One region of the Pseudoalteromonas aquimarina genome, then DNA from elsewhere that is predicted to be linked to it. Evidence: predicted binding sites of a transcription regulator. Region 1 holds the regulator's gene; the other holds the start of a gene.
The links. The regulator LexA, encoded in region 1, represses DNA repair genes until DNA is damaged. The targets are predictions, from matches to a motif close to TACTGTATNNNNATACAGTA.
Positions count from the first base shown of each region.

Region 2: a site for LexA is predicted at 6,247-6,266, ahead of dinB (DNA polymerase IV). Genes of this name have one in related genera too.

Region 1 is NZ_JBMMUG010000005.1:195,158-207,215, reverse strand. It holds gene plsB (glycerol-3-phosphate 1-O-acyltransferase PlsB) at 1-345, opposite strand, end outside; gene lexA (transcriptional repressor LexA) at 596-1,213, shown strand; gene coxB (cytochrome c oxidase subunit II) at 1,555-2,685, shown strand; gene ctaD (cytochrome c oxidase subunit I) at 2,685-4,259, shown strand; gene AAEU29_RS14130 (cytochrome c oxidase assembly protein) at 4,259-4,834, shown strand; gene AAEU29_RS14125 (cytochrome c oxidase subunit 3) at 4,818-5,696, shown strand; gene AAEU29_RS14120 (DUF2909 domain-containing protein) at 5,710-5,928, opposite strand; gene AAEU29_RS14115 (SURF1 family protein) at 5,948-6,667, shown strand; gene AAEU29_RS14110 (redox-active disulfide-containing membrane protein) at 6,660-7,184, shown strand; gene AAEU29_RS14105 (COX15/CtaA family protein) at 7,196-8,188, shown strand; gene cyoE (heme o synthase) at 8,198-9,094, shown strand; gene AAEU29_RS14095 (SCO family protein) at 9,103-9,720, shown strand; gene AAEU29_RS14090 (STAS domain-containing protein) at 9,761-10,096, shown strand; gene AAEU29_RS14085 (response regulator) at 10,109-10,471, shown strand; gene AAEU29_RS14080 (chemotaxis protein CheA) at 10,484-12,058, shown strand, end outside.
Region 2 is NZ_JBMMUG010000006.1:126,167-138,224, reverse strand. It holds gene nqrF (NADH:ubiquinone reductase (Na(+)-transporting) subunit F) at 1-895, shown strand, start outside; gene AAEU29_RS15795 (FAD:protein FMN transferase) at 990-2,012, shown strand; gene nqrM ((Na+)-NQR maturation NqrM) at 2,174-2,386, shown strand; gene AAEU29_RS15785 (M56 family metallopeptidase) at 2,460-4,343, opposite strand; gene AAEU29_RS15780 (BlaI/MecI/CopY family transcriptional regulator) at 4,353-4,736, opposite strand; gene AAEU29_RS15775 (LytR/AlgR family response regulator transcription factor) at 4,791-5,543, opposite strand; gene AAEU29_RS15770 (DUF3192 domain-containing protein) at 5,690-6,055, opposite strand; gene dinB (DNA polymerase IV) at 6,275-7,330, shown strand; gene AAEU29_RS15760 (M17 family metallopeptidase) at 7,421-8,947, shown strand; gene AAEU29_RS15755 (methyl-accepting chemotaxis protein) at 8,999-10,636, opposite strand; gene AAEU29_RS15750 (S9 family peptidase) at 10,778-12,058, opposite strand, start outside.

The DNA.
Region 1 (12,058 bases):
AGATTGTTTTAATGCGTTGAAAATTTCTTCGCTTATAGCAAGTGCTGGGCTTTCTTTTTTCGCTTTACCAAAAAGCGGTGAGCGATGGTGAATTGGTATATAGCGAGGAACTTGTTTTGAGCCAATCTGTTGATTAGTTTGCGGGTCAGGTAGTCCTAACTTGTTACAAGTGGTTTTTAGTACTGCTGCATCAGCAAACGAATTTAATAAAGTGATATAAACGGTTGGCTTATTTACATCAATACCAAGATTGTCCAAAGGGTGTTCCGGTACAATTTTAGAACGCACAAAAAGCTTGTTCATACCGTTTGCGAACCATTGAATCAGAGTACTAACCAAATTCATATAACCAACCTAAAACAAAAAGGGGCGCTAGCATACCAGTTAACGTAAAAAGATTAAATAACTGGTCATGCCAGAATAAAAATAAAGCAATTGAGTGTACAACTGTAAGCATTATTTTCTTGCTTATACAAAAGTTTCTAAAAGAAATGTAATTATTAAGCATAGCGCGAATTATCAAAGAATTAAAAGTTGCGAAATAGTAACAACTGTATATACTCACAGTTACCTGTACTGTATGGAAAACCAGTGAATGAGACCATTAACTAAACGCCAAGCGCAAATTTTAGAGCTTGTTAAAGTATTTATTAAAGATACCGGCATGCCCCCAACGCGTGCTGAAATTGCCTCTACATTAGGATTTAAAAGTGCCAATGCAGCAGAGGAACATCTTAAGGCTCTTGCTAAAAAAGGGGTGATTGAGATGGTACCTGGCGCGAGTCGAGGTATTCGTTTAGTTGAAGAGGAAGAGCCAGAGCAACTAGGTTTGCCGCTAATTGGTCAAGTAGCAGCGGGCTCACCAATTTTGGCTCATGAACATATTGAAAGTCATTATCAAGTGGATCCCAATCTTTTCAATCCATGTGCTGATTTCTTACTTCGCGTTAAAGGTGAGAGTATGAAAGATATTGGCATTATGGATGGTGATTTATTAGCTGTTCACCGAACTCCTGTTGCTAATAATGGGCAAGTTGTTGTCGCGCGCGTAGATGAAGATGTAACGGTTAAGCGCTTTGAAAAAGCAGGTAAGCATGTGTTACTACATGCTGAAAATGAAGCATTTGATACCATCAAAGTCGATTTAGAGCACGATCACTTTAATATTGAAGGATTAGCTGTTGGCGTTATTCGAAACGCAGATTGGATGTAAATAAAAACAGTTAATAAGTAAGGCTAGTCGCTAATGTTACTAGCCTTATAAACTAAGCAAACACTTCTTAACAACACATTTCTAGTGTCAAATCCCCTTACTTAAATATCGCTAACTTGTAGATTTATAAAAAATTTATCTTAAATTTGACTTGCGTAAAAATTAATCGTTTACTAGACCTTAGTAGTAACCTTTGTTTTCTTTGAGCTTAAGTGCGGGCTTTGAAAACAAAATATAATAAAGAAAATGGAGTGATGCTGTAGTGCGTCGTGTGATCAAATCACATTAACTTTCACTGACCATTTCCTAACAACATAATAATAATTAGCAAAGGAGCGAGCATGAGGTTAGTTAAACTATCCTTATGGTTACTATTGAGCTTTCCTTTTTTAGCAGTTGGGACGAGTCAATATAACTTACCTGTTGGGGTGACGGACATCAGCCGTGATGTTTACGAGCTCCATATGACCATATTTTATATCTGTTGCGTTATTGGATTAGTCGTATTTGCCATCATGTTTTGGGCAATTATCCATCACCGTAAATCTAAAGGGGCTGTTCCCGCCCAATTTCATGAAAGTACCAAAGTTGAAATTTTGTGGACAGCAATTCCATTTGTCATTTTGATTGCCATGGCGGTTCCTGCCACCAAAACATTAATTGCAATGGAAGACACCACCAAAGCGGACCTGACAATCAAAGTCACAGGCTCGCAATGGAAATGGCATTATGAATACCTTGACCACGATGTGTCGTTCTATTCGGTGTTATCAACCCCTCGAGAGCAAATAACCAATCAAGATGAAAAAACAGAAACCTATTTGTTAGATGTTGATAAGCCATTAATCATTCCAAAAGGCAAAAAGGTACGTTTTTTAATGACATCAGATGATGTTATTCACTCTTGGTGGGTGCCTGAATTTGCTGTGAAAAAAGATGCCAATCCTGGTTTTATCAATGAAGCTTGGACACGTGTTAATGAAACCGGTATCTATCGTGGGCAATGTGCTGAACTGTGCGGTAAAGACCATGGCTTTATGCCAGTTGTTGTTGAAGTAAAAGAGCCTGCTGAATTTGATCAATGGCTCGTTAATGCGCAACTAGAAAAAGCACAAGCAGCAGCTGCTGAGAAAGCATCGCTTGATTTGACTCTATCTAAAGAAGAGTTAATGACACTTGGCGAACAAGTTTACATGGCAAATTGTGCTGCATGTCACCAACCTACAGGTATGGGATTGCCAGGCGTATTCCCAGCTCTCAAAGATAGCCCCATTGCACTTGGCGATGTTAAAGCGCATATCGGCATTGTGGTTCATGGTAAACCTGCAACTGCGATGCAAGGCTACAGTAAAATGTTGTCTTTAAAAGAAATTGCAGCAGTGGTGACGTTTGAGAGAAATGCTTGGGGTAACAATACAGGTGATTTAGTTCAACCTAGTGATATTCAAGAATCTATGGGAGAAGCACAATAATGACAACAATAGCTGAATCTCATCATCACCATCATGCCCCAACAGGCATCAAACGTTGGTTATTTACGACAAACCACAAAGATATTGGCACGCTTTATTTATTATTTGCACTGCTGATGTTTTTGACTGGTGGCGCAATGGCGCTAGTGATCCGCGCTGAATTATTCCAGCCTGGATTGCAATTTGTAGAACCTCACTTTTTTAATCAAATGACAACTGTGCATGGTTTAATTATGGTTTTTGGTGCCGTAATGCCTGCATTTACAGGGCTTGCAAACTGGATGATCCCAATGATGATTGGTGCGCCAGACATGGCTTTACCAAGAATGAATAACTGGAGTTTTTGGATACTGCCTTTTGCATTTTTTATTCTGTTAATGTCGCTTTTTATGGAAGGCGGCGGTCCTGCATTTGGTTGGACTTTTTACGCACCTCTTTCAACTACTTATAGTAATGACAACACTGCGCTATTTGTTTTTGCGGTTCACATAATGGGTATTAGCTCGATTATGGGGGCAATCAATGTGATTGTAACCATCGTTAATATGCGTGCTCCAGGTATGACCTATATGAAACTGCCACTGTTTGTATGGACATGGTTAATTACGGCGTTTTTATTAATTGCTGTAATGCCTGTTTTGGCAGGGGCAGTGACTATGGTATTGACTGATAAATATTTTGGCACTGACTTCTTTAATGCGGCTGGTGGCGGTGATCCGGTAATGTTCCAGCATATTTTCTGGTTCTTCGGTCACCCTGAAGTGTACATTATGATTTTGCCGGCATTTGGTGTCATCTCCACAATTATTCCAACATTCTCGCGGAAAAAACTGTTTGGCTATGCGTCGATGGTTTATGCCACTGCATCTATTGCGTTTTTATCGTTCATTGTGTGGGCGCATCATATGTTTACTACGGGGATGCCGCTTGCAGGTGAGCTGTTCTTTATGTACAGCACCATGTTGATTTCGGTACCTACAGGGGTAAAAGTATTTAACTGGGTCGCTACTATGTGGCGAGGTTCAATTAGCTTTGAAGTGCCAATGCTCTTTTCCATCGCGTTTATTGTGTTATTCACCTTAGGTGGTTTTTCCGGCTTGATGTTGGCAATTACTCCTGTGGACTTCCAATATCATGATACCTATTTTGTGGTAGCGCATTTCCATTATGTACTTGTTACTGGTGCTGTGTTCTCGATTATGGCCGGAGCATATTATTGGCTGCCGAAATGGACAGGCAATATGTATCACATAGGGCTTGCGAAAACGCACTTCTGGCTATCATTAATTAGTGTAAATATCTTGTTCTTCCCAATGCACTTTGTTGGATTAGCTGGTATGCCTCGTCGTATTCCAGACTATGCGCTTCAATTTGCTGATTTTAATGCACTAATAAGTATTGGTGGTTTTGCATTTGGCCTATCGCAGTTGCTTTTTGTTGCTGTGGTATACAAATGTGCCAAAGGTGGCAAAAAAGTCCCAGCAAAAGTATGGGATGGTGCTGAAGGTTTAGAGTGGGAGGTGGATTCACCTGCACCTTATCACACTTTCTCTGAGCCACCGGAAGTGAAGTAATGAACAACGTAAAGCTACTTAAAAAGTTAATTTTAACCAGCTTGCTAATGTTTGCTTTTGCATTTGCTTTGGTACCTCTATATGACGTTTTTTGTGATATCACAGGATTAAACGGCAAACCGAATATGGAGCAAGCCAAAGTAAGTGCGAACAGTGATGAATCACGTAGTGTTCGTGTGACGTTTATTACCCATGCGCAAGCTGGGGCGCCTTTCAAAGTGAAGGCGAAACGTTACAGCGTTGATGTTAGCCCTGGTGAAATGGAGCGCATAGAATTTATTGCGCAGAATTTATCGAGTAGCGACAAAATAATGCAAGCCGTGCCGTCAGTAGCGCCTGGACGTGCGGCTAAATATTTACATAAAGTCTCTTGTTTTTGTTTCAATCAACAGCCGTTAACCAGTAAAGGGTTTGCGGATCTACCTCTACTATTTTACTTAGATGAAACGTTGCCGAATGATATTCATGAAGTTACTTTGTCATACACAATTTACGATATCACCGCAGATGTTAAGGGGAAAGTTGCAAACAATAGCAAGAGCGATGGAGAGTTAACAAATGAAAACTCAATATGAAAAATATTATGTACCTGAGCAAAGTCAATGGCCCATTGTCGGGGCTGTTGCATTATTTTTAATTGCGATTGGTGCAGGTTTAGCTGTAATGCAAACGGCTAAACAGCAAGGTGGAATAGGTTTTTATGTCTTGATATTAGGCATCGCTGTTCTGCTTTATATGTTATTTGGCTGGTTTAAAAATGTGATTGATGAATCACAAGGTGGGCTTTATTCAGCGCAAATGGATCGCTCCTTTAGGCAGGGAATGGCGTGGTTTATTTTCTCTGAAGTGATGTTCTTTATGGCATTCTTTGGCGCGTTATTCTATGCCAGAACCTTTGCTGTACCTTGGTTAGGCGGTGACAGCAATAATGCCATGACCAACGAGGTATTGTGGCCTTCTTTTGAAGCTGTATGGCCGTTATTAAGTACCCCCGGTGGTGATGAAACTAAGGCGATGGGGTGGCAAGGTTTACCTTTAATCAACACCATTATTCTGCTTACATCTTCGATCACCTTACACTTTGCTCACACCGCAATGGAGCATGGTAAGCGCACACAATTAAAGGTCATGTTAGCTATGACAATTACACTTGGTGCTATTTTCTTGGGGTTACAAGGTGAGGAATATGTTCATGCCTATCAAGATTTGGGACTTACTCTCGACTCAGGCATTTACGGTAATACCTTCTTTTTATTAACTGGCTTTCATGGCATGCACGTAACGCTAGGTACTATCCTGTTATTTGTTGTGTTTGTGAGAATTTTGAAAGGGCATTTTAGCGAAGAAAAGCATTTTGCTTTTCAAGCAGCTGCTTGGTATTGGCACTTTGTTGATGTGGTGTGGTTATGTCTATTCGTCTTTGTGTACGTACTTTAAGTGCCAGCACTGATTAGCTAACAACGTAGGGGTTGCTGTTTGGCGTAATAAGACCAAACAGCATCGCGATTAAAATAATCACTAATACTATTGCAGAAAATAATACTCTTCGCCCTAAGTAATGGGACATAGAGTTGGGAGAGGCGTCGCTTTTAAGCATGCACACAAGTGCCTTAAACAAACTAAAAACGATGTATAACAATAAGAATACGATAATTAATTTTATCAACATAAGTTGGAGAGTTTGCGGTATGCGGTTAACCCAGAATAGTGCAAAAAGCATCACTCTGCTAGTGTGTACAACCACAATTGCATTTATTTGCGCAAGTTTAGCTGTTTGGCAATACCAAAGGTCACAGCAAAAAATAACTATTCTTGAAAAATTAGAAAAACTCAGTGAGCAAGGTGTTTTACCTTGGCATCAGTTAGCTAGTTTGCCTAAAGAGTGGGTAGCAACAGGGCTTAATGTATCTTTAGAGGGGGCGCTAGCCCCAGAGTTTTGGTGGCTTGATAACCAAGTGGTCAATGGAAAATTTGGTTATGATTTGATTGTCGCTGTTAAACCTTTTAATTCATCTCGCTGGTGGCTCGTAAATATGGGGTGGTTTGCGGGTTCTTACCAGCGAGAGCAACTTCCAGATGTAAATTTACCACCGCAATTGTCACTTAATGGCGTACTTAAAGTAAGTGACTTTAAAGGGTTTAGCCTTGCTGAAAACCAAAATGAAATCGTGCAAGGCCAGCGCTTACAATACATTTCGCCTCAATTGGCGTCAGAACTACTCAATCAAGAGTTTGCGCCATACATTGTCTATGCAAATGCGCAAAGCGCACTAGGTGCATACCATTATCAAGTTATCAATATGTCGCCAGACAAACATCGCGCATATGCGTTGCAATGGATTTTACTTGCGCTTGCAGCACTTGTTGTTGGTGGAGCTATATATCGCAAAGGAGGTTCAAATGAATAAAACACTTTGGTTGTTTATTGTGTGCTTTATTGCCCCTGTATTAGTTGCTGTGATGGCCCTCAAATACAGTTGGCTAGAACCTGCACAAACAAACTATGGTCACTTTCTTGATAATGAAAAAGTTATCTCAAATTGGCCCTCAGATCAGCATACCAAATGGTCTCTCGTTACAGTAAACAAACAAGATTGTAATCAAGCATGTTTATCAAAAAATCAATTAATTAAAAATGTGTTTGATGTGCTTGGTAAGCACAATTTATACGTAGGTGCGTATGCTATTGAACAGCAAACAGGGTCTGTACAGTTAACGGATTTAGTTTCTACTGAGCGCGCATTACATGAATTAGACCAACAACCTTTAACCATGGAGGTTGATGCCATTTACCTGGTAGATCATCGAGGTTTGGTAGTGCTTGAATACCCAGTGACCTATCAAATGCAAAATGACAATGAGATGAAGCGCGGATTAATCAAAGATCTGAAAAAGTTACTTAACTACAGTCGCAGTCGAGCTTAAGGAGAAGTTGAGTGAAGGGTTATCATAAACTGGTGTTTTTTGGATGTATCTTTGCATTTATTGTTGTGGGCTTGGGCGCGTATACAAGGTTAAGTGATTCGGGCCTAGGTTGTCCTGATTGGCCAGGCTGCTATGGTTTTCTTACTGTGCCTAATGAAACGCATGAAATTGAAAAGGCTGAAACGCATTTCCCAAGCCTAGAAGTAGACCAAGGCAAAGCGTGGAAAGAAATGATCCATCGCTATTTTGCAGGCACGCTAGGCATTATTATTTTACTGATTGCAATTTATGCGTTAAAGCAGCGTCAGCATAAACTCGCACCTGTAAAACTTCCTTTGTTACTTTTAGTCTTAGTTATCTTTCAAGCGGCGCTCGGGATGTTGACTGTGACTATGAATTTACAGCCGCTCATTGTGATGGGGCATTTGCTCGGCGGATTTTCTATTATTAGCTTGCTGTTCTTGCTTTATATCAGATTAACATCAGAGCGAATTCCTGGAGGAGATTCAGGGGCAAAACCCTTTTATGGCTTATCGTTAGTTGCATTATGTTTTGTCATTTCACAAATTGCTCTCGGTGGTTGGCTTGCCGCTAATTATGCCGCATCGTTATGTGCTGATTTTCCCCTTTGCGGAGCAAACACGTTCGAACGTTTTTCGTTTAGCAGTATTTTTCAACTACCTGATGATCATGCTACCTATGAATATGGTGTGCTTTCAGCCGAGACCAGAATGTCGATTCATTTTTTCCATCGAATATGGGCATTAGTGACTGCTTGTGTGGTGTTTTGGGTAGGGTTCAGAATACTTAAAAATTGTTATTCAACGGTAGTTAAACATGCTGTTTATCATGTTTGGGCTGTGCTGTTATGCCAAATCGCTTTAGGTGTAAGTTTAATTTTATTACACATACCACTGAATGTGGCGCTTATGCATAACCTGACAGCTGTCTTATTACTATTGAGTTGTGTTCGATTGGCTTACCTCTTAAGAAGCAAGTGCTAGGAGTAATTTATGACAAGTAACGTTTTACAATTGCAGCGCTCTGTTAGCGCAAAAATTCATGAGTACTTGGTGTTATGTAAACATAAAGTGGTAATGCTCTTAGCGTTAACTGCCGTTGTGGGGCAGGGCTTAGCCCCAGCTTCAGGGCGCTCATTACTAGAACAAACCCTAACAATCCTTGGTATCGCATTATTAGCAAGCAGTGCCGCGGTAATTAATCATATTGTTGATAGTGATATCGATAAAAAAATGCGCCGCACAGATAACCGCCCAGTTGCAACCGGTAGCATCTCGAATACACATGCCTTTACTTTCTCAATGATACTGTTAGTTGTTGGCTTTTGTATTTTAGCGCAATTTGCCAACTGGCTGACTGCATGGCTGACAATGTTTGCCTTAGTAGGTTATGCCTTTATCTATACGCTGGTACTAAAAAGAAGAACACCTCAAAACATTGTGATTGGTGGTTTTGCTGGAGCAATGCCGCCACTACTTGGTTGGGTGTCTGAAACCGGTGCGATGTCAGCTGAACCTTGGTTGTTAGTGATGATAGTGTTTGCATGGACGCCACCTCATTTCTGGGCGTTAGCGATTGATCGTAAAAAAGATTATGAAAATGCAAAAATACCTATGTTGCCGGTAACTCATGGGATCGAATTCACAAAAACCATGGTTTTATTATACAGCGTGCTATTAACCTTAGTTTGTGTATTACCATTTTTAATAGGTATGTCGGGCAATATTTACCTAATTGCTAGCCTAGTGTTGAACAGCATATTTGTTTACCGAGCTTGGCAGTTAAAATTTGCTCCCAAAGAGAAGTTAGCGATTAAACTCTTTATCTATTCTATTTGGCAACTTATGCTACTATTCATTGTACTGTTTGTAGATAAGTGGTTGATTTAATGCCTCAAATTAGACTTCGTTGGCTCTCTATACTTTTTATCTCGGTGCTTATGGGGTGCGGTCCCAAAGCGCCACCTGAAACCCATGGTTTGCTTTATCAAGAAGCGAGAGCGGTTAAGCCATTTATCTTAGAAGATCAACTTGGCAAAAGCGTTTCTGAAGCTAACCTTAAAGGGCAATGGACATTATTATTTTTAGGTTACACGAGTTGTCCTGATATTTGTCCGATGACATTAGCAAAATTAACTCAAGTCTATGAAAAACTTTCCGATACCTACCCTGTAAATATTTGGTTTGTTTCTGTTGATCCTAAGCGTGATGTCGCTGATAAACGTCGACAGTATATTGATTATTTTAATCCAAGCTTTACAGCGGTTTCAGCGGAGCATAAACAGTTGTTTCCATTTGTTAGGAATTTAGGCTTAGTTTATGCCATTCATGATGATGGAGAGACTGAAAATTACACCGTTGATCATAGTGCTTCTGTCACCTTGGTTGACCCAAGTGGTGCCGTTAGAGCGATATTCAAACCTGAATTTGCAAAAGGAAAAGTACCGATTATCGACCAGTCAAAAATTATAGAAGACTTGACTAAGATAATTGAATACTATTCTAGCGCACTATGAATTTAAGTTGCCTAACACATTAATTAGATTTAAATAATCGATAATATTTTGGCAATTTCAAATTCTGGGTCTACGCTTAATTTTAAGCGAACAAGGAAAGAAAACTATGTATCAGTTACCCGCCGAGCTTGTCATAAACTCGGTCTCTGAGCTAAAAGAAACTCTCTTAGATTTGTTGTCGAAGCAATCGAGTATTGAACTTGATATTTCTCAGGTTACTCGTGCTGATACAGCTTCAATTCAATTACTCTGTTCGTTGCAAAAAAATCTAGCGGAAACTCAGCAGCAAATTACTTGGCATGGCAATAGTAATGCGTTATTTGCTGCAGCAAAAACTTTGGGAGTGCAAGATTTTCTTGCCTTGTCAGAACAATAATTTGGGGTCTGTATGAAAAAGATTTTGGCGGTTGATGACTCAGCATCAATGAGACAAATGGTTGGTTTTACGCTTAAAAAAGCGGGTTTCGATGTAACAGAAGCAAAAGATGGAAGCGAAGCGCTTGAAATAGCAAAAGGCGAAAGCTTTGATGTTGTGATTTCGGATGTAAACATGCCAGTAATGGATGGTATTACACTTATCAGAGAGTTAAGAGCGCTTCCAGCTTATAAATTTACACCAATGCTGATGCTAACAACTGAATCAGGTTTGGATAAAAAGACTGAAGGTAAAGCAGCAGGAGCGACTGGCTGGATTGTAAAACCATTTAATCCTGACCAATTATTGGCTGTAATTAAAAAAGTCATCCGATAAACAGGAGGCGGCATGAGCATCGACTTAAGCCAATTCTTTGAGGTTTTCTTTGAAGAGAGTCTTGAAGGTCTGGATGTAATGGAATCTGAGTTACTAAATCTCACACCGGGAGACTTAGATAACGAAACCATCAATACTATTTTTCGTGCCGCCCACTCAATTAAAGGCGGGAGTGGAACTTTCGGATTCACTCACGTTTCAGATTTTACTCACGTTCTTGAAACTCTGTTAGATCAAATTCGCGAAGGATCTCGTGAGTTGACATCTGAGCATGTTAATTTACTTCTTCAATCGGTCGATTGCTTGCGAGAAATGCTTGGTGATTTGCAAAACAACCAAGAGACAGATTTGACTAATGCGACACAATTAAAAGAAAAATTCGAGTTAATCTTATCTGGTGAAGAGCAATCATCAAATGTTCAATCACCTGCTGAGCAACAACAGGTTGCAAGCGAAGCGCAAACTGAGCATGGTGCATTAGACACTTATGAAGTGGTATTTAAGCCACAACATCATTTATTCAAAACGGGTAACGAGCCTATTTACCTTATTGAAGAGCTCGCGGAGCTAGGTGAATTAGACGTTGTTGCTAATCTTGAGTTAATCCCTGATATTCACAATCTTTCTGCTGATGAATGCTACGTCACTTGGACTTTTTATCTTGAGACGGATAAAGCTGAAGATGCCATCAAAGAAGTGTTTGAATGGGTTGAAGATGATGCTGAAATTAACATTACCTTATGTGGTGGGCTGTTTGGCGATGACCCTATTGAAGAGAATACGCCAAATGAACCAAGTGCCTCAGAGCCTTCAGCACAAACAGCAGCTGTTTCAAAAAGTGAAAGCAAAAATGATGCTCTACCTGTTGCTAATAAAGCAGCTTCAAAAGCCGCCTCTACTGAAAGCACATCAATTCGTGTAAGCATTGATAAAGTTGATTCGCTTATTAATATGGTGGGTGAACTTGTTATTACTCAAGCAATGTTAACTCAACTCGGTGAGGGAGAAATCACTGAAAATAAGATGATGGCGTTGCAAGAAGGGTTAGCACAACTCGCGCATAATACACGCGACCTGCAAGAAAGTGTTATGCGTATTCGGATGTTACCTATTAGCTTTGTATTTAGCCGCTTCCCTCGTTTGGTACGAGATACCTCGCAAAAATTAGGCAAAGAAGTTGAGTTAAAGCTGCTTGGTGAACAAACCGAGCTTGATAAAACTGTGATGGAAAAAATATCCGATCCTATGGTGCACTTAGTGCGTAACTCATTGGATCATGGCCTTGAAACACCCGAACAAAGGGAAGAGGCCGGCAAGCCTAAAGTGGGTACGGTGACGTTAAATGCATTTCACCAAGGCGGTAACATCGTAATTGAAATTATGGATGATGGTGCAGGCCTTAATACTCAAAAAATCAAACAAAAAGCAATTCAAAATGGCCTAATCAGCGAAGGTGACGAACTGTCAGATGATGAAATTAATGAACTGATCTTTATGCCAGGTTTTTCAACAGCCGACCAAGTAAGCGATATTTCTGGTCGTGGTGTTGGGATGGATGTTGTAAGGCGAAATATTCAATCCCTAAAT
Region 2 (12,058 bases), on a different contig from region 1:
TCAGGTTGCTGTTAAAGGCGACATGGAAATTGAACTAGAAGAGTCAATTTTCGGTGTTAAAAAGTGGGAATGTACAGTTATCTCTAACGATAACAAAGCAACATTCATCAAAGAGCTTAAGCTTGCAATTCCTGATGGCGAATCTGTACCTTTCCGTGCAGGTGGTTACATCCAGATTGAAGCGCCAGCTCACCACGTTAAATATGCAGACTATGATATTCCAGAAGAGTATCGTGGTGATTGGGAACACTTCGGCTTCTTTGCACTTGAGTCAAAAGTTGACGAAGAAACTATCCGTGCATACTCAATGGCTAACTACCCAGAAGAAGAAGGCATTATCATGCTTAACGTGCGTATCGCTACGCCGCCACCGCGTGATTTAAGCTTACCTTGCGGTAAGATGTCATCTTACATTTGGTCACTTAAAGAAGGTGACAAGGTGACAATTTCTGGTCCGTTCGGTGAGTTCTTTGCGAAAGACACAGACGCAGAAATGGTATTCGTTGGTGGTGGTGCTGGTATGGCGCCAATGCGTTCGCATATTTTCGACCAACTTAAGCGTCTTAACTCTGACCGTAAGATGAGCTTCTGGTACGGTGCGCGTTCTAAGCGTGAAATGTTCTACGTTGAAGATTTTGACGGCCTACAAGCTGAAAATGATAACTTCGTATGGCACTGTGCATTATCAGATCCACAACCAGAAGATAACTGGGAAGGTTACACAGGCTTTATCCACAATGTACTTTATGAGAACTACTTACGTGATCATGAAGCACCGGAAGACTGTGAATACTACATGTGTGGTCCGCCGATGATGAACGCGGCAGTAATTAACATGCTGAAAGACTTGGGTGTTGAAGATGAAAACATCCTACTTGATGACTTCGGTGGTTAATTTTAACGTAAAAAGATAAATTTTTACGATACAGTTCAGGCTCCTAAATCAGCTATAATGGTTTAGGAGCTTTTTTATGCAAGATTGAAAATTTATGAAACGATTTTATTACTCAGTTTTTTTCTTATTTCTTTTTTTATTGATAGGCTGTGACCAGGCACCTAGTCAATCCAAGATGCAAGAAGTATTACTTCAAGGAAAAACTATGGGTACCACCTTTACAATTAAGGTGTTTGTGCCTGAAGAAAAAGTAACTGAGCTAAGCTTATTTAGTGATGTTACTAAGATTTTAAAAGACGTTAATCAATCAATGTCTACTTATATCCCAGATTCGGAAATCAATCAGTTCAATCGCTTACCTGCCGGCCAGAACTTTGTTATTTCTGAAGATTTTCGCCGTGTAACAGCAGAGTCTATTCGCTTAGGGGTAAGTACAGGCACGCTAGATGTAACTATGGGCCCTTTAATTGATTTGTGGGGCTTTGGTCCTGATAATCGCCCTGAAACGATTCCAAGTGATGCTGTAATTGCTGAAATTAAGCAGCGTATTGGTGTTGATAAACTAAAACTGACACCTAATGGCCTTATGAAAACTGTAGATGGACTTGAAGTTAGTTACTCTGCGACAGCGAAAGGGTATGGCATTGATAAAGTTGCAGAGTATTTAGATTCACTTTCTCTCACTAATTATATGGTTGAAATTGGCGGTGAAATTCGTACATCAGGCCATAAACCAAATCACTCTCCTTGGGTGTTAGCAATTGAACAACCGGATGCAGCGCCGGGTACTCGTGAGTTTCATAAGTTAATTAGAGTAAATGATATTGCGATGGCAACATCTGGCGATTATCGCATTTTTTATGATGTTGATGGTGTGCATTATTCTCATTTAATTCACCCTGAAACAGGCAAGCCAGTGCGCCAAGATTTAGTTTCGGTTACTGTACTACACTCATCTGCAATGACGGCTGATGGACTTGCTACAGCGCTCACAGTGATGGGTACAGAGCAAGCTAAACTCTATGCTGAACAGCATAACCTTCCTGTTTACTTAATTAGTAAGACCCCTGAAGGCCTTGTCACTTTCGCAAGTAAGGCTTTTGAGCCATACCTATAAGTTTTTTTCTGTTGGGTAGTTTAGATTTTTAAACTACCCAACTTTTCTTCTTTTATGCTAGGTGTTGTCAGAGCTTGCTTTGGCTTAACTATTCACCAATTCGTTATTACATTTTTTACTATTAAGTCGTATAATTGCACCACTTTTTTAAGGGGCCAACTATGTCTATCTTTTTTCTTACATTTGGATTATTAGTTATTATCGCACTTGCAATGGCTGTAGGTGTTATTGTGCAAAAGAAATCAATGGCGAGTAGCTGTGGTGGTTTAGGTGCAATGGGTATAGACAAGGTATGTGACTGTGACGATCCGTGCGAAGCACGTAAACAGCGCTTAGCAAAAGAGCGTCGCTGGAATAAAGACCGTATTATTTAGAAGACTAAAAAATTTTAATGAATAAAAAGGCCATCATATGATGGCCTTTTTATTATGTTATTGAAGTGTTTTATTAAAATCTTCTAGCAATTCTACTTCCGGTAACTGGTCTCAAGAATTGGCTTGGGTCATTAAAACTGAAGACTTTGCTAACTTTAGATTCAACCTTTGTATTACCTTGTAATGCAGGTTCAAAACGCCATTTTTGTAACGCTCTAGAAATTGTACGCTTAAAGTTTCTAGGTACACCAGATTGATATTCTATGTCTGTAATTTTACCGTTTACATCAACTGTAAATGTAACAGAGATATCTTCTTGGCCTTGTAAGTTAGAAAAAACTCTTGGGTACTCAGGCATTACTGACTCAAGCAGTTTTGCCTCGACAAATTTTGTTTTCTCAATAGGAGTTGAAACAGCCTCAGTTAGCACTTCTGTTTCAGTAATTTCAGATGATGTTAATGTTTGCTCTTCAACAATTACAGGCTGGGATTGCTCAAAGGCACGTGTAGTTACATTAGTCATCTCTAAGTTAACTGACGTTTGTACTTCTTCTTTTGAATCTTGAGTTTCAATAGCAAGCTCTTGGTTCTCTACAAATTCAACTTCTGTGTTAACAGCATCCTTAGTGGCAAGTGAAACGATTTCTGGCGCTTCAACAACTTCAGCTAATTGTTCGTAGGCAGTTTGTTTATTTACTATGTCTGCTTGTGCAATTGGGGCGGCAGATTCAGATTCTGGCAGTTCGTATGAAGCAGATTGACTTACTTGCGAAGAAACGGTTTCTTTCAATTCGGTTTTATTATTTGCACTATCTAAAACGGTATTGCTCGAAACTTGTTCATTTTTAGTTAAAGGTTTTGATGCTTCGACTTTTTTAGTTTCAACAGGTTTTGCATCGAGTACCATCACATGTTGATTCTCAAGCGGGGTTGTCTTGATAGGCTCAGCTTGAGTCATTGCAATTACTTTTGAAGCAGTGAAAATACTTGGGATCACAAGTACAGCAGCTAAAGCTGCAAGCCACTGATTACCATAACGCGGTGCACAACTATGTTGACCAACTGCACGGTGAATACGTGACTTCAGATCACCGCCAGTAGCAGCCATGGCAAGTTCTGGAATGTTTTGTCTCAGTACTTCGGCTTCAGTAAGCGCGCGTGCGTAGTGTAAGTGATTACCACAATGATGTAGCGCAATATCATCACAACAATATTCACGTTCAATACGAATTTGTTTTGAGATCCATTTTACTGCGGGGTGGAAAAATAATACTAATTCGACAAACGTTTGAATCAAATTTACCAAGTAGTCGTAGCGCTTAATATGAGCAAGCTCATGTGCCATTAACATTTCTAGTTGGGCAATAGTAAGTCCACTCGCTAAATTCGCGGGTAAAAGTACGACAGGTTTAATCCAACCAATAGCCATAGGAACTTGTGCTGTTAATGAAATAACTAAGCGCGAGCGTTTAGCAACAGATAGTTGCAGCTTAAGTTGATTAAAGATCTGTTCCAGTTTGTCTGAAGGCTGCACGATGTTAGTTGTAGTCAATTTATGAACTTGCAACATTTGCCAGCCAAGTCGCACACTTAGCAAGGCAACACCACACATCCAAGCGACAGCAATCAGCGGTGTGAAATCGGATAGGTACAATTGACCTATGACATCAGCTTGAGTTGCAACGGAAATCACGCTTGAACTTGCAAGGGCGGGAGCTGCTAAACTTGTCTGCTCTGGTTGTGATATAAGCAAGAAGGTAATTGTAGGGGCAATAACGCACAGTGTTAAACTTAATAACGAAACTAAATAACGAAGCTCGCTGTGTTTATTGCTTGTGAGTTTTTTAACACACAAAAGAATGCCAGCAATTGCTAAACCTTGCCATAAAAAGTGTAAAAGAGTTAGAGAAATAGAATGCAGAAGGTCACTTTCTAATAATGAGGGCAATATATCCATAGTGTTTGCTTACTTATTATTTTTTTCAAGAGAGTCTAAAAGAGTACGAATTTCACTGATTTCTTCTGAACTTGCTTTGTCGCCAAGTGCGCGCATAACAAGATCAAAACGTGAACCACCAAATGCTTTATTGACAATATCAGACAGCAAAGAAGATTGTGTTTGCTCCACAGAGTTAGCTGCAGAATAAACATGAGCTCGGGTTGATTCATCACGGGTGACAAGCCCTTTTTCATGCATAATTTGCAGCATTTTTAGAACAGTGGTGTAACCAATTTTTTGCGTTTCACTGATATGTTCATGTAACGTTCGTACCGTAGCAGGCTGAATACGCCAAAGCACATTTAAAATATTTAGCTCAGCACTGGTAGGTACGCGTTTATTTTTATTCATAATTACGTCACTTTTCGTAGATTAATCTTTACTCTAAGTGATTGAGTTAATTTGTCAACAAATTAACTCGTGCATATTTTGTTTGTAACGTCGAGACAGGTTGAGATTAGCCCCATTTTTAAGCGTTACAATATAGTCACCGTTGTCAGTTGGGCGTATTTCGCGAATAGCTTGCTTCTTAATAATTGCAGAGCGGTGAATTCGTATAAACCCGTAAGGCAATAGCTGTTGTTCCATTGAAGACAATGTTTGACGATGAAGAATAGTGCGTTCGTTTTCACTTAAATGCAGTTCAACGTAGTTGCCAGCACCGCCAACCCATGAAATTTCATCAGGTGTTAAAAATTTAATGCGACCAGCGTCTTTTAGAACAATTTGACGATCATCTGGCTTATTTGGGGTAAGCTTTTGCATTAATGAACTCACAAGGTCAAACTGCTTTTTCTCAGGGGAAAGCAAGCGAGCTAATTTATCAAATGTTTTGCCAAGACGAGAACTCGCAATAGGCTCCAATATAAAATCAAATAAATCAAACTCAAATGCCTTAGCGGCATCAATTCGATTATTAGATAACAGTACTATTTCAGTTGAACTTGCCAACGATTGTAATGTAATCCAATCGTTTTCTTTGATTAGCTCATTTTGAATAAAGAGTACTTTGGCGCTTGTTTCTTTACAGGCTTTTATTAAATTCGTAAAACAAGATTCAACATTACTTAATGCAAAAAGCGAGTTATCAATTTGTTTTGAGATAATGTCTTTGAATGCTGGGTCGTTATGACCAATTACCAGATTAAATCTATCCATTTTATCCACCTAATTACGATGCCTTTCGTATTTAATATTACGAAACTTATCGTAATAGTCAATGGTTAATTGTAAATGCTTATAAATGAATAGTTTTTTGGAGTTTTTAGAAGGAAGGAGCAAACTTAGTTGCTCCTTTGAATTGACTAGTTTTTAAGTTGGTTTAACGCATTTTCGCCCCAACCAGTTAACTGATTATTTTTAAAAACAAGCGGTGTACATTCGTCCTTAGTGGTTTTTCCATCAGAATGAATTGAGTTTGTTGCGTAATAAAGTACACGAAATTCAGTATCGCCTTGTTTAACTAATTCAGAAAAACTTGGTGTTCCCAATTTATTTATTACTTGTTGGTACTCTTTACCAAGTTCCATATTTGCGATTGCTTTACGATTGTTCTCATGGGTTCTTTCCCAGCTAGAAGTATGGCTGGTTTTGCCATCTCCACCAACAGCGACAACGCAACCTGTTAGTAATGGAAGAGTAAGTGCTGATGCTAAAACTAAGTATTTCATAAAAATCCTTGAATAAATTTCAAATATTATAATTTTCATTTCTAAAGCAGAAACGGTGCCATAAATTATTGTCATATTTATCAATAGTTTGATTTTTAATTATGTGATGTGTTTAGTGTTTAAAGCTAAATGTTAGGGATTTTGACTAAAAATATAGGCTTGCTGAAAGTTATTTAAATAGTTCATAATAGAACTGTATATATAAACAGTGTTTTTATTTTGAAAAAATTTATACATATCGATATGGATTGTTTTTATGCCGCTGTTGAAATGCGTGACAATCCCGATTTAAGAGATAAGCCCATCGCTATAGGTGGTAAACACCGAAGAGGGGTGTTGGCTACTGCAAATTATATTGCGCGCCAGTATGGTGTTCGTTCTGCTATGTCTAACTATAAAGCATTGCAATTGTGCCCAGACTTACTGATTGTGCCAGGTCGAATGTCGGTTTATAAAGAAGTTTCATGCCAAGTGCGCGAGATTTTTGCTAAATACACGGATTTAATAGAGCCACTGTCATTAGATGAGGCTTATCTTGATGTAACAGATTGCAAACTTCATTCTGGTAGCGCAACGTTAATTGCCAATGCTATTCGAGACGAAATTTATCAAACAACGGGGTTAACAGCCTCTGCTGGAATTGCGCCAATTAAGTTCGTAGCTAAAATCGCCAGTGATGAAAATAAACCTAACGGTTATTGCTTAATTCCACCTCACCGCGTAAATACATTTCTGAAGTCGCTCAACCTCAAAAAAATTCCAGGGGTAGGAAAAGTGACTCTGGAGAAATTAAATGCATCTGGCTTATTTGTTGGGGAAGACGTGCTTAATTTGGGATTAAACCAAATGCAGGTTAAGTTTGGCAATTGGGGGGCTGAGCTTTTTAAAAAGTGTAATGGGGAAGTGATTGGCAGTATTAATATGTCTCGAATTAGAAAATCACTTTCAGTTGAACATACTTATGAATACGACAAAACATCTCTTGAGCAGTGTTTGCAAGAACTGCCAAAACTTCGTGCTGAGCTTAATAAGCGACTTGAGGCTAAAGGTTTGATAAATAAAGTATCTAAGTTGTCAGTTAAAGTTAAATTTAATGATTTTGTGAGCACCACAGCTGATTATAGTTGTAATCAATTAGACGACGGAATTTTTGCTAGCTTAATTGAAAAAGCCTACCAGCGCGGGGCAAATAAAGGAGTGAGATTATTGGGTATAGGCGTTGGCATTGCTGATAGTCAATGTGCTCATGAGCAGCTTGCTATGTTTGAAACTTGAATTTTATAAATTTAACCCCATATTTAAGCCATCTTTTCTAAACTAACGCGATATTAAACAGCGTTATAATTCGTTCAGTAAGGTTTAAAAATGACTTCACCTAAGGCGCTTCAAGCGACATCTATTTCAGATTTACCTCAATACGTTGATGGCTTAATTATTATCTCGCCAGACTTATCTCTTTTACCAGATGAATTTAAAGAAAGTGTTTTAAAGACGGCTCAGTACGACAGACGTATTGGGCAAAAATCACTTTTATTGGTAAATGATGAAGCGCCTGGTAAGCGTCTAATTTTAGCGCCAACAGGTCCATTAAACCGTGACTATGATGATGTGCGTCGTTATTTTGATGCAGCAAAACAAGGGATTTTAGAAGCAAAACAAGCCGGCTCAACAAACCCCGCGATTCTAGTGCTTGGCAATCATGATGCGCGCTATCAGCAAGCAATAACTGTATCTTATTTAGGTGCCTGCCAAGCATTATGGCAACCACTTGAAGCACGAGAATTTCATGGTGCTGAAATTGAACCAATTCAGTCAATTACTATGATTGGTGAGTTTGATAGTCATTATGCTCATGCCATTGCAATGGGTCAGTATGCTGCTCGCGATCTATGTGGTACAGAGCCAGAGCGTATGGCTCCGCCTAGATTTGCTGAGTATTGTGAAGCCTTATTTGAAAATACCTCGGTTTCGGTAGAGGTGATTTCAGATACACAATTTATAGATAAGAATTACCCGATGCTTAGCACCGTTGCGCGTGCTTCATATGCGGTTGAACGCCACCATCCAAGAGTAATTAAACTTGAATATGTACCGCAAGGTGATATTGAAAGAACACTTTTATTTGTAGGTAAAGGCCTTGTATATGATACCGGTGGTGCTGACTTAAAAGTAGGTGGCGCAATGGCTGGTATGAGTCGAGATAAAGGTGGTGCAGCATCTGTTGCGGGCTTTATGAAAAGTCTAGCAGAACATCAACCTAAAGGCGTTAAAGTAATCGCGTACTTAGCTGTTGTTCGTAATTCAATCGGTTCTGACTGTTTTGTACCAGATGAAATTATAACTAGCCGTGAAGGTGTACGCGTACGTATTGGTAACACCGATGCTGAAGGTCGTTTAGCAATGGGTGATTTGCTAAGTGAAATTAAAGATGTTGCAAAAGGTGAAGTGAATCCGGTTGTATTTACTGTTGCAACACTAACAGGTCACGCCGCACGCGCTATGGGGCCTTATACTGCGCTGGTTGAAAATGGTGCATCAAGAGCACTTAACTTATCGCATAACATCGCAGCGCAAGGTGATTTATGGGCAGATGGCTCAGAAGTTTCGCGTGAGCGCCGTGAAGACTACAGCTTTATCGCACCTAAAACATTAGCAGATGATGTACTTTCAAGTAACAATGCACCATCAGCAATTACTGCACGTGGCCACCAGTTCCCAATGGCATTTTTAGCTGTGGCTTCTGGTTTAGATAAACACGGTGCAAGCTCAGAATTACCTATTCCATATATACATGTGGACATTGCTGGAAGTGGCGTTGAAGGTGGCGATTGGCAACATGGTAAACCAACCGCTGCATCACTAGCGAGTATTTATGCGACATTCTGTGCTTAATTAAATTAGAAGCGCAATAAAAAAGGCCAAATTCAGTTTGGCCTTTTTTGTTTAATCCAATTTAAAGCGATTTACAACCGAACTCATTTCTTCACTGCTTGCAATTAATTCACTACTTGCAGCGTTGAGTTGATGGGTGTTATTTAATGATTCATCGGCCATACCCGCTAATTCGTTTATGCGCATATTAGCTTCACTTGCTGCTTGGCTTTGTTCATCTGTGGCGCGAGCAATTTGACTGTTCATTTCTGAAATAACATTCATTAGTTCATCAATTTGATTGAGTACTTCATCTGCCTGACTTGCTTGAGTCACCGTTTCTTTTGATGTTGATTGTGAAGCTGTTACCGCGGAAACCGCTTCTTGAGCACCGTGTTGCAGTTTTTGAATCATCTGTTGAATTTCTTCTGTGCTTTGCCCAGTTCGACTTGCAAGTGTTCTCACCTCATCTGCTACAACAGCAAAACCACGTCCTTGCTCACCGGCGCGAGCAGCTTCAATTGCAGCATTTAACGCCAGTAAATTAGTTTGTTCCGCAATTCCTCTAATAACATCAAGCACGGCACCAATGTTGTCACTTTCAGCGGCCAGTGATGCTACTACTTCACTTACATGGTCTATGTTATTTGAGAGTGATTCAATCTGACCAATTGTTTGAGTTACAACATCTTTACCGGCCTGGGTGTTTTCTCGAGCTTGATTTGCAGCTTGTTCCGCTGCGTTCGCATTATCGCTTACTTCTCTTATTTGTGCGGTCATTTGTTCCATAGCAGTAGCAACTTGTGTGGTATTGTCTGACTGCATTTGGATATATTCTTGGCTGTTATCGCTCGTTTGTGCCACCATATTTGCTTGGTGTAACACTTGTTGTGATGCATTAGCGACTTGCTTCAGGGAATCCCTCATTTTATCTGAGAACTCATTAAAGTATGCTGATAAACGGGCGATTTCATCGTTACCATCGGTTGAGAGTTTACGCGTTAAATCACCTTCACCTTGCGCTACATCTTTCATTAACTTGGTAGCTTGGATAGTTGGAGCGATGATGCTTTTGCCAATAAAATAAGCTAATGCGCCAACAAGTAAAATGATAACGATAGTTTGTATTAACAATTTGGTTGCTTGCTCGGCAAAAAGTTCATCGAGATTATCCAAGTAAATGCCTGAACCAATGATCCATCCCCAAGGTTTAAACCCTTTTACATATGATATTTTATCAACAGGATCTTTAGCGCCAGGCATCGGCCATTGGTAAGGTACAAAGCCTTCTCCTTTTTGCCTAACGATATTGGCCATTTCAACAAATAGGGCTACACCATTTGGATCTTTAACATTCGCTAATGACTTGCCATTTAATTCTGGCTTCATTGGATGCATGATCATGGTAGGCGACGTATCATTGATCCAATAATAATTGTTTCCTTCATAACGCATTTCACTAATAGCAGATTTTGCTGCTTGTTTGGCTTGTTCTTCAGTTAATTCGCCATTTATTTGCTTGTTATGAAAAGCAGTAATAATACTGTGCGCAGCCTCCACTATGCTTTGAGTTTTTTGATATGACTCATCTTTTAATAAATGATATTGAGAGTTTAATGTGGCGGCGCTTAATAATGCCAAGCCGAGTACAATTAAGCCAACCAGAATGGCTAAACGTTGTTGAATAGTGATGCGGCGAAGTGTTGTCATAATGCCACCCTTATTTGATTTGTTGTTTTAATATTAGACTATATTTTTCGAAATATAATTTGACCTAAGACATTATTTTATAAAAGAAAGAGAAAAAGCGGGCAAGCCCGCTTTTTATTGATAAGACTAATTGTTTAGTCGTTATTTTTGGAAGTGACGATTAAAGAAATCAGTAATTGTCTGATGCAAATGTGTTTGCACTTTTTTGCCTCGCAGGCTGTGCTTAGAGCCTGGGTAAGTCATCATTTCAAACTGTTGAGCGTTATCTTGTAATTGTTTAAATAACTTAGTTGCATGGGTAAACAATACGTTATCGTCGGCCATGCCATGATAAATCATTAATGGACCAGATAAGCCCTCTGCATAAGGGAATACAGCACTCTTTTCGTAACCTTGTGCATTTGTGTCTGGGTGACCTAAGTAGCGCTCAGTGTAATGAGTGTCGTAAAGTGCCCAATCTGTTACCGGTGCACCGGATACGCCAGCTTTAAAGTAGTCACCCGCTTTAAACATTGTCATTAGTGCCATATAGCCACCATAGCTATGGCCATAAATACCAATTCGTTCAGCATCTACGTAATCAAGAGTGCGTAAGAATTCAACACCTTTAATTTGGTCTTGTACTTCAATTTCACCTAAGTGTTTGTAGATAGGATCTTCAAACTTTTTACCACGATTATATGAACCACGATTATCTAGTTGGAATACAATGTAACCTTGCTGCACCATATATTGGAAATAGAGGTTTTTACTACGCCAGCTGTTGGTAACACGTTGCGCATGAGGTCCGCCATAGACATTCACCATTACAGGATACTTTTTACCAGCCTCAAGCGCTTTAGGCTTAAATAAACGATAATGCATTTGTTGGCCGTCATCAGCTTTTAATGTGCCGTATTCTGGCTCTACTAAATCATTTAGATAAGGTGTTAATGGGTGATTATTATCAAGGCGATTTGGTTCTAACCAAGTAATAAAGTTACCTAAATTATCGCGCAGTGATACTTGTGCAGGCTGGTTTACACTAGAGCTTCGGTCAATAAAGGTTTGGTTATCTTTAGCCATGACAACTGAATGGAATTTACCTGTTTCAGTTAAACGACGAGGTTTTGATTTTTCAAATAGTTTTACTGAATATAAGTGACTTTCAAGCGGTGTATCTGCGCGGCCTGAGAAGTAAACTAAGCCATTTTTTTCATCAATGCTTTTGATACTCTCAACAATCCAATCACCTTGTGTAATTTGGCGTACTAAGGTGCCATCTACTTTGTATAGATAAAGGTGTTTAAAGCCATCACGCTCAGATGCCCAAACAAAGTGCTTTTTGTCATCAAGAAAACGCAAATCAAAATGCAGGTTAATCCAAGTGTTACTTGTTTCTGTCAGTGCTGTTTTTTGTTTTTTGCTATCACTGTTATAAAA